Regions from separate parts of the Pandoraea sp. LA3 genome, predicted to be linked through region 1. Evidence: riboswitches for the same ligand, from Rfam matches in the RefSeq annotation. Region 1 holds a riboswitch; the other holds the start of a gene.
What was found. Region 1 has a riboswitch for thiamine pyrophosphate ahead of C5N93_RS01490 (FAD-dependent oxidoreductase). Riboswitches for the same ligand answer to the same signal wherever they lie in the genome.

Region 1 (4,419 bases):
CAGCGGTGTTGAGCAGCACGCCGTCGTAGCCCCACTCCATCACCTGACAGGCGTGCGACGGCAGGCCCAGACCCGCGTCGACGATCAGCGGCGTGTCCGGCAACCGGTCGCGCAGCAGACGCAGGCCATACGGATTGATCACGCCCTTGCCCGTGCCGATCGGGGCGCCCCACGGCATCAGCGCCTGACAGCCGACGTCCAGCAGACGGCGGCACAGCACCAGATCTTCCGTGCAGTACGGCAGCACCTTGAAGCCGTCACGAATGAGTTGCTCGGCCGCCGTCACGAGACCGAACGGGTCGGGCTGAAGCGTGTAGTCGTCGCCGATGAGTTCGAGCTTGATCCAGTCGGTCTCGAAGACTTCGCGCGCCATTTGCGCCGTCGTCACGGCCTCTTCCACCGAGTGGCAACCGGCGGTATTGGGCAGCACCGGCACCGCCAGGCGGCGCAGCGTCTCCCAGAAATGCCCTTCGGACGCCTGCGCGCCCGTGCCCGACAACTGACGGCGCAACGCTACTGTCACCATGCCCGGACGGGCGGCGTCGATCGAGTCGTTAAGCGCTTGCAGCGACGGGTAACGCGCCGTGCCGAGCAGGAAGCGGCTGCCGAAGCGGGTGTCGTAAAGCGTGAGCGCGTCGCGCGTGCTGCTGGCGGCCACGTTGTTCGATTCCGTGAATGCGTTCATTTCAGCCTCCGGCCACCGGTTGCACGACGTCGATCTTGTCGCCCTGCGCGAGCGCGCGCGCGGCGTATTGCGTCTTGGGCACGAACTGCCCGTTGATCGCCGCCGCGAACGGCGGTTTGGCGCCGTAGGCGGCGAGCGCCTCGGCCAGCGTCGCAGTCTCGGCCACGCTCAGTGTCTGTTGATTGATATGGATGTCCATCGCCTGCACCTTCCTCTCATACCTGACGGAACAAGTCCGGCCAAGGCCGGCTCGCTCGCCACGTCTCCCAGTCGAACGCTTGCCCGATGCCCGTTGGCGCGCCCGTCGTTTGCATCAATGCCTGCGCCAGCGCGCAGGCTTCTCCCGTGACCGCCGGCGCCAGCAGATAGCCGTGACGGTAAAGACCGTTCACGCGCAGCAACCGCGCCCCGTCCCACTGCACACGCGGCAGATGGTCGGGCAGCGCCGGACGGCAATTGACGTTCAGCTCGACGATACGCGCCTCGCCGAACGCCGGATTCAGCGAGTGCGCGGCCGAGAGCAGTTCGAGCGCCGAGCGCACCGTCATCGGCGACATGTCTTCCGATTCGAGTTCGGTCGCGCCGATCACGTACAGATCGTTTTCCTTCGGTGCGATGTAGATCGGATAGCGCGGATGCAGCAAGCGCACCGGACGTCGCAACCCGATCCCCGGCGCGTGAATGCGCACCACCTCACCGCGCACGCCGCGCAGTTGCGTGAGCGCCTCGCGGGCGCCCAGCCCCCGGCAGTCGACGACCAGACCGGCGTCGGGATATTCGCCTTCCGCGATCTCGGTACGCCAGTGCAGCTCGGCGCCCGCCTTTTCCAGCCCGGCGGCAAGTGCACGCAGCAACTGGCGGTTATCCAGTTGCCCTTCGTTCGGCAGCAGCCACCCTTCCTGGAAGCGCCCGGCGAGCGCCGGCTCAACCTCTTTCAGTTGCGCGCCCGCAATGCGCTCGACGCCACCGCGCAGCAGTTCCGGCGGCGCGTTGGCGCGCATGCGGCGATCGAACATGACGGCTTCGGCGCGGTCGGGCTGATGCCACACGACCAGCGTGCCGTTGCGTTGGAAGAAGACGTGTTCGGGCAGTCCGTCGATGAGTCCGGGCCAGCGCTCCAGACCGACGGCGCCCATCTCGACGATGCTCGGCTCGGCCACGGCGGCTTCGGCCAGCGGCGCGAGCATGGCGGCGGCCACCCAGCCGGCGGCGGACGAACCATCGGCGTCGCCCCGCTCGTAGAGCGCCACGCGCGCACCGGCGCGAATCAGTTGCCAGGCCAGCAGACGGCCGGACAGCCCGCCGCCCAGCACGGCGACGTCGGGACGCCCGGCAGGACGTGAAGCGGCCGCGCTCATACGTGCTTAGCCGTGGAACGCGTGGAGCGCACGCAAGCCATCAAGGCGCGCAGGCACTCACGGGAATTCGTTGGGTGTTGTGGAAGGCAACGCATGGGGTCCTTTCCTCATGAAAGCAAAAGGACGAAACGGTGTTGGACACCTTACCCCACTGGAGGAGTCGGAAACTTCCCACGCCGGTATTACCCGGGTCGGGTGCAAAGGGTCTCTCTCAGCCCCGCATGATCTCTGACATGGTGACGCATGGTAAGCCATCGCCTGCGTCCCGCCTACGTCAGTTACGGAGCACCCCTGTTTCGCCCGGAGCCATTACAACATAGATGCCGACGCCCGTGCAAGCTGGCTTCCCGGGCGTTCGCACGCGATTTACCGTACTTGGCGTCTCGTTTTTCGACGAATCTCCCGGCCCTTGTAACGGTCCGTAAACTGAAAATCCCCGTCACACGCGTCTCAGGCCGTAAATCCTGCAACGCACCATCGGGAACTGCGGTCCAATCAGCCAAAGATGGCGCCCGACGGCGCTCGACAACGTAGCCACACCGCGGCCACGCCGCCTGACGATCATGGCCAAGACGCCGATGTCCCCCACACCGCCCGCCGCCCCGGCCTCCGGCGTCACCGCCACGCCTGCGCCCAGACCGCCGAAGCATCCCAGCGCGTGGCAACTGATCCGACCGTATTGGGTGTCGGAAAAGCGCTGGGAGGGCCGACGGCTGCTCGCCCTCGTCATCGCGCTCAATCTGGCGGTCGTGTTCATCAACGTGCGACTCAACGCGTGGAACGCCAGCTTCTACGACGCACTCGACAAACGTAACTGGCCGGTCTTCAAGTCGTCGCTCGCCGAGTTCGCGGTGCTGGCGTTCAGCTTCATCATCATCGCGACGTTTCGTACCTACTTTCGGCAGATGCTCGAAATCCGCTGGCGTCAGTGGGTCACCGACGCCAACCTGACCAAGTGGTTCGCCCATCAGGCGTATTACCGGATCGAGCGCGATCACCTCGCCGACAACCCCGACCAGCGTATTTCCGAGGACATCCGCACGCTCGTCAGTTCGTCGCTCGCGCTGTCGCTCGACCTGCTCACCACGCTCGTCTCGCTGTTCTCCTTCATCACCATTCTCTGGACGATTTCCGGCGCGCTGTCCTTCGCGCTCGGCGGCATGAACGTCACGATCCCGGGCTACATGGTGTGGGTCGCGGCGTTGTATGCCATCGTCGGCTCGTTCTTCATCTTCAAGGTCGGTCGCCCGCTCGTGGGGCTGAGCTATCGCCAGCAGCAGGTCGAAGCCGACTTCCGTTTCCTGCTGGTGCGTCTGCGTGAATCGGCCGAGCAAGTCGCGCTCTATCGCGGCGAAGGCGCGGAGTTGTCGCGGCTGAAAGGCGCGTTCGGTGCGGTGCGCGACAACTGGTGGCAGATCATGGTCGTGACCAAGCGCCTGATCTTCGCGAACTCGATCTATGCGCAGATCGCCATCGTCTTCCCGATCATGGCGGCCGCGCCGCGCTATTTCGCGGGCGCATTCACGCTGGGCGTGCTGATGCGCATCATCGACGCCTTCGGTCAGGTGAGCGACGGCTTCTCGTGGTTCGTGAACAGCTTCCAGACGCTGGCCGACTGGAAGGCGACGATCAACCGTCTGCGCGAATTCACGCGCGTGATCGACGAAGCCCCGCAAACGGCCCAAACGGCCCAGAAGGGCGGCATCTCGGTGGCGACGGTCAACGACGCCCCGGCCTACGCGGCGGCCGATCTCAAGCTGTCGCTGCCCAATGGCACACCGCTGACGGTGGCGGGTTCGTTCGCATTCACGCCGGGCTCGCGCTGGCTGGTTCGCGGACGCTCGGGCTGCGGCAAGAGCACCATGCTGCGCGCACTCGCGGGGCTGTGGCCCTTCGGCAGCGGACGCATCGAAGTCCCCGCCAACGCCCGCGTACTCTTCCTCTCGCAGCAGAGCTACCTGCCCATCGACACACTCAAGGCCGCGCTGGCGTTCCCGTCGCCGCCCGACACCTTCACGGACGCCGAATGCCGCGACGCACTGAGTGCGGTGAATCTGTCGCAATACAGCGACGAATTGCAGACCTCCGCGCACTGGGCGCGACGTCTGTCGGGTGGCGAACAACAGCGACTCGCCGCCGCCCGCGCATTGCTGCAAAAACCGGACTATCTGTTCCTTGATGAAGCGACCAGCGCGCTAGACGTCGAGACCGAAGCGGCCGTGTACGATGCCCTGCATGCACGGCTGCCGGGCACGGCCATCGTGAGTGTGGCGCATCGGGAAACGCTCGGTCGCTTCCATCAGCACACCATGACGCTGCCTGCACTCGGTGGCGTCGAGTCGTCGCCGGTGGCGGCCGCGAGCTAGGTTGTGGATG
Region 2 (4,419 bases), on a different contig from region 1:
CCTGCCCGCGACCGTGGGGCTCGGCACGGATGAGTGGGTCAAACTGGCGTTGGGCATCGAGCAGCTGGGCGAGCGTCACTGGGACATGCGCCACGTGGAAGTCGTCGACGCGGCGGCGCTGCCAGCCACCAACACCAAGGCGTTCACGGCATTGGCGACGTCGCTGTCGTCGACGGCGCCTCACATCGCCACGCAGCGCTTGCGTAACCAACTGACGATGCGGGGTATTCCTACGCTGCCGGCCGAAGCGACGAGCCGTGCGCCCGTCAGCGGCTGAGGGCGTGTGATCTGACGCGAACATCGACCGGCGTCATGCGCCACCGTCGTCACCATCGCAAAGTGCCGCATCAATAAAAAACGCGCCCGGAATCTCCGGGCGCGTTTTGCGTTCAACGAACAGCGAGTGCCGGCATCAGGTGCGGCGATAGATCTCCGCACCGCTCTTCACGAACTCGACCGCCTTCACTTCCATCCCTTGCTTGAGGGCGGCTTCGTCGGTGATGCCCTGCTTGGCGGCGTAGTCGCGCACGTCCTGCGTGATTTTCATCGAGCAGAAGTGCGGTCCGCACATCGAGCAGAAGTGCGCCACCTTGGCGGAGTCCTTCGGCAGCGTCTCGTCGTGGAATTCACGCGCCTTGTCCGGATCGAGACCGAGGTTGAACTGGTCTTCCCAACGGAATTCGAAACGTGCCTTCGAGAGCGCGTTGTCGCGAATCTGCGAGCCGGGGTGACCCTTGGCCAGGTCGGCGGCGTGCGCAGCGAGCTTGTACGTGATGATGCCTTCCTTCACGTCGTCCTTGTTCGGCAAGCCGAGGTGTTCCTTCGGCGTGACGTAGCACAGCATGGCCGTGCCGTACCAGCCGATGGTGGCGGCGCCGATACCCGACGTGATGTGGTCGTAACCCGGGGCGATGTCCGTGGTCAGCGGTCCGAGCGTGTAGAACGGGGCTTCGTCGCAGTACTCGAGCTGGAGATCCATGTTCTCCTTGATGAGCTGCATCGGCACGTGACCCGGGCCTTCGATCATCACCTGGACGTCATGCTTCCACGCGATTTGCGTGAGTTCGCCCAGCGTCTTGAGTTCGGAGAGTTGCGCTTCGTCGTTGGCGTCGTAGATCGAGCCGGGACGCAGACCATCGCCCAGCGAGAACGCGACGTCGTACGCCTTCATGATTTCGCAGATCTCTTCGAAGTGCGTGTACAGGAAGCTTTCCTTGTGGTGTGCGAGGCACCACTTGGCCATGATCGAGCCGCCGCGGCTGACGATACCCGTCATGCGGTTGGCGGTCATCGGCACGTACGCGAGGCGCACACCGGCGTGGATCGTGAAGTAGTCGACGCCTTGCTCGGCCTGCTCGATGAGCGTGTCGCGGAACATTTCCCACGTCAGGTCTTCGGCCTTGCCGTTCACTTTTTCCAGTGCCTGATAGATCGGCACCGTGCCGATGGGCACCGGGCTGTTACGCAGGATCCACTCACGCGTTTCGTGAATGTGCTTGCCGGTCGACAGATCCATGACCGTGTCGCCGCCCCAGCGGATGGCCCACGTCATCTTGTCCACTTCTTCGCCGATCGACGACGTCACGGCCGAGTTGCCGATGTTCGCATTGATCTTCACGAGGAAGTTGCGGCCGATGATCATCGGCTCGGATTCCGGGTGGTTGATGTTGTTCGGGATGATGGCGCGGCCGCGGGCGATTTCCTCGCGCACGAATTCCGGCGTGATTTCGGCGGGAATGCTCGCGCCGAAGTGTTGCCCCGGGTGCTGGCGCGAGAGCAGCTTGGCCAGACGCTCGCCCTGCGGGCCGGCAGCGCGCACGCTCTCGATGTATTCCTGGCGGCGCAGGTTTTCGCGGATGGCGATGTATTCCATCTCGGGCGTGATGATGCCCTGACGCGCGTAGTGCATCTGCGTCACGTTCTTGCCGGCCTTGGCGCGGCGCGGCGTGCGATGCAGGCCGGGGAAGCGCAGGTCTGCGGTCGCGCTGTCGTCGGCGCGCTCGCGACCGTAGGCCGAGGACAGGCCCGGCAGCGATTCGGTGTCGTTGCGCTCTTCGATCCACTTGGCGCGCAGCGCCGGCAGACCCGAGCGGATGTCGATGCGGGCGTTCGGGTCGGTGTACGGGCCCGAGGTGTCGTAGACGTAGATCGGCGGGTTCTTCTCGCCGCCGAAGCTGGTCGGCGTGTCGGATTGCGAGATTTCGCGCATCGGGACCTGAATGTCCGGACGCGAGCCTTCTACGTAGATCTTGCGGGAATTGGGCAGCGGAGCGATCGCGGCTTCGTCCACGCGCGCGTTGGCTGAGAGGAACTTCGGATTGGCGTTCATGCAATGTCTCCTGGCGGGGCACGTGTTGACGCCGACTAAATCGGCGCAAAGCGGCTCAGGAGCATGAACGGGGGCGAGGAATTTCTACGCTCCCTGCGCTGGCATTATCCAGATCAGGTTCTAAGGGTATTTCTCACCCACAACTCACGTTGCAGGACCCCTGCGCTTAGCTTTGCGGCAACGATACACCGACATACCCGGCCAGCACAAGCGCGGCGTGTCCCGAAAAACGTGAACGGCGCATTGCTGCAACGCCGCATGCGGCGGGTCTTCCAGCGCTCGTCATCTCGTCGGGACGATCGGTGTCAGGATCGGGAAATTCGTTCAAGTTTTGCCAACGGCGATCAACACGTGCCGATGTCCGCGCTACTGCGCCAGACGCACTTCCCGCTGGAATTCACGCGGCATCAGACGGAGCGCGTCACGGAAAAAACGCCGGTCCGGTGGCGGCAGCATCGGCATGACACGTCCCAGTGAGTGGGCCGCATGCAACGCCTGAGGCGAGTCACCGTCCTGGTGCAGTGCAAACCACAGCATCTCGAACCACAGATTCGCGAGTTGCAATGGCTCGAAACGCACGCGTCCCTCCTCATGGTCGGCCAGCGTGGTCATGACGACGTCGGTCCAGCGCAGGAACCCCTTGGCCCGCGAGAATGGCGCGCCGAACGGTTGCACGGCGTCGAGAAACGCGTCGACCGCGAGCGGTGTGCTCGCCCGTAGCGTCTCCAGATCGGGGTCGCGCCGCACCGGTACCGCCCCGCGCGCGATGCGCAACAGGAAGACGGTATTCCAGACGGAGTTCCCGCCCACGCCGAAACGATCGCATATCCACTCCGACAGGCCGATCCAGCGCAATGCCTGACGCTGCACCTCGGCGGCGGCCAGTCGTCTGCCCGGGTCGATGAGCGCGCCTTGCCAGAACAGCCAGAGCGACAGACCGATGTTGGCGGCCACGTGCTGTGCCAGTTCGATGGAGTCGGCTTCGAAGGCGGCTTGCAGGGCGTCGGAGAAGGCGGCGAGGGCGTCGGCGGCCGATTGGGCACGCGCAGGCAGCGGACCGTTGCGTGCGGCATGCGACTTGTACAACAGCGCCTGGAGATTGCGGCTTTCGAAGCGGATGCGGGGGTTGTAGAGCAGGCAGGGGGCAAGCGAAGCGTCGTCGCTGATGCGCTGCAAATGGGCGAACGCGCCGGCTTCGTCGCGCAATGCGTACGCTTGCCACGCCTGCACGATCCAGTGCATGGCGCGTAACGTCGGCGAGCCAGTCTGATGGGCGCCGAACGTTGCGGCGAGCGTAGCGAGTGACTGTTTCGTGCGGGTGGCATCTCCCATGCGGCGCCACACGATCGTCTCCGCGAGCAGGGCAATGCCGCGTTGCACGTCGTCCACCGCGCAGACCTGTGCGGCATGGAACGACGGAATCGCCCCGGTGCGTTGCCGTCTGGCTTCGCCGGGCGACGACATTTGAGGCGGCGCGAAGAACACGCCGTCCTGCATGTCGCGTTTGCCCAGCGTCAGGTGATGCCAGAACGCGATGTCCTGCATGACGTAATCGAGGGCGGGCGACTGCGTGTCGGGGACGGCGCCTTGCGGCAACCCGAGGAAGGTGGCAATGGCGCGACGCGAATCGTCGGGCGCGGTGTCGCCGATCATGACCACGAGGCGCGACATCTCGTGTGTCGCGAGCCAGAAGGGGCCTCTGCCGCGTCCCCGGGTGGGCAGCAGACGGACGTCCATGTGACGGTCGTCACCCCAGCCGACAGCGATGCCCCATCGCGCAAAATCCGAAAACGCCCGGCTGATGAGCATGCGCAGATCGCCCGCGATGGCTGCCTGACCGAAGCGGATCTTCAGCGAAGCGAGCGAGACCGTGGTGTTTTCGTAACGCGCCGCGTAGTAGACGCGCATCAGCAGCCAGAGGCTCTGATAGCGCACGGGCTGGCCGTCGATCTTTTGCGGCGTGTCGAGTCGCACGACAAGCGGGGCGTGCGGCGGTGCACCGGAAGCGGCGTTGGAAGCAGTGTCAGAAGCGCGCGGCGGCGCAGGCATGTCGGACATGGCGTCGAGAGAAATCGATTCGCTCCGGGGGC

Region 2: linked by a shared signal. The riboswitch ahead of thiC (phosphomethylpyrimidine synthase ThiC) and the one ahead of C5N93_RS01490 (FAD-dependent oxidoreductase) in region 1 are both predicted to bind thiamine pyrophosphate.

Annotation. Positions count from the first base shown of each region.
Region 1 covers NZ_PTPY01000015.1:56,071-60,489, reverse strand. Annotated here, with positions in the region: gene C5N93_RS01500 (thiazole synthase) at 1-658, opposite strand, end outside; gene thiS (sulfur carrier protein ThiS) at 687-884, opposite strand; gene C5N93_RS01490 (FAD-dependent oxidoreductase) at 901-2,043, opposite strand; TPP riboswitch at 2,195-2,346, opposite strand; gene C5N93_RS01485 (ABC transporter ATP-binding protein/permease) at 2,622-4,409, shown strand.
Region 2 covers NZ_PTPY01000028.1:246,968-251,386, forward strand. Annotated here, with positions in the region: gene C5N93_RS09410 (hypothetical protein) at 1-277, shown strand, start outside; gene thiC (phosphomethylpyrimidine synthase ThiC) at 413-2,329, opposite strand; TPP riboswitch at 2,403-2,501, opposite strand; gene C5N93_RS09420 (hypothetical protein) at 2,696-4,387, opposite strand.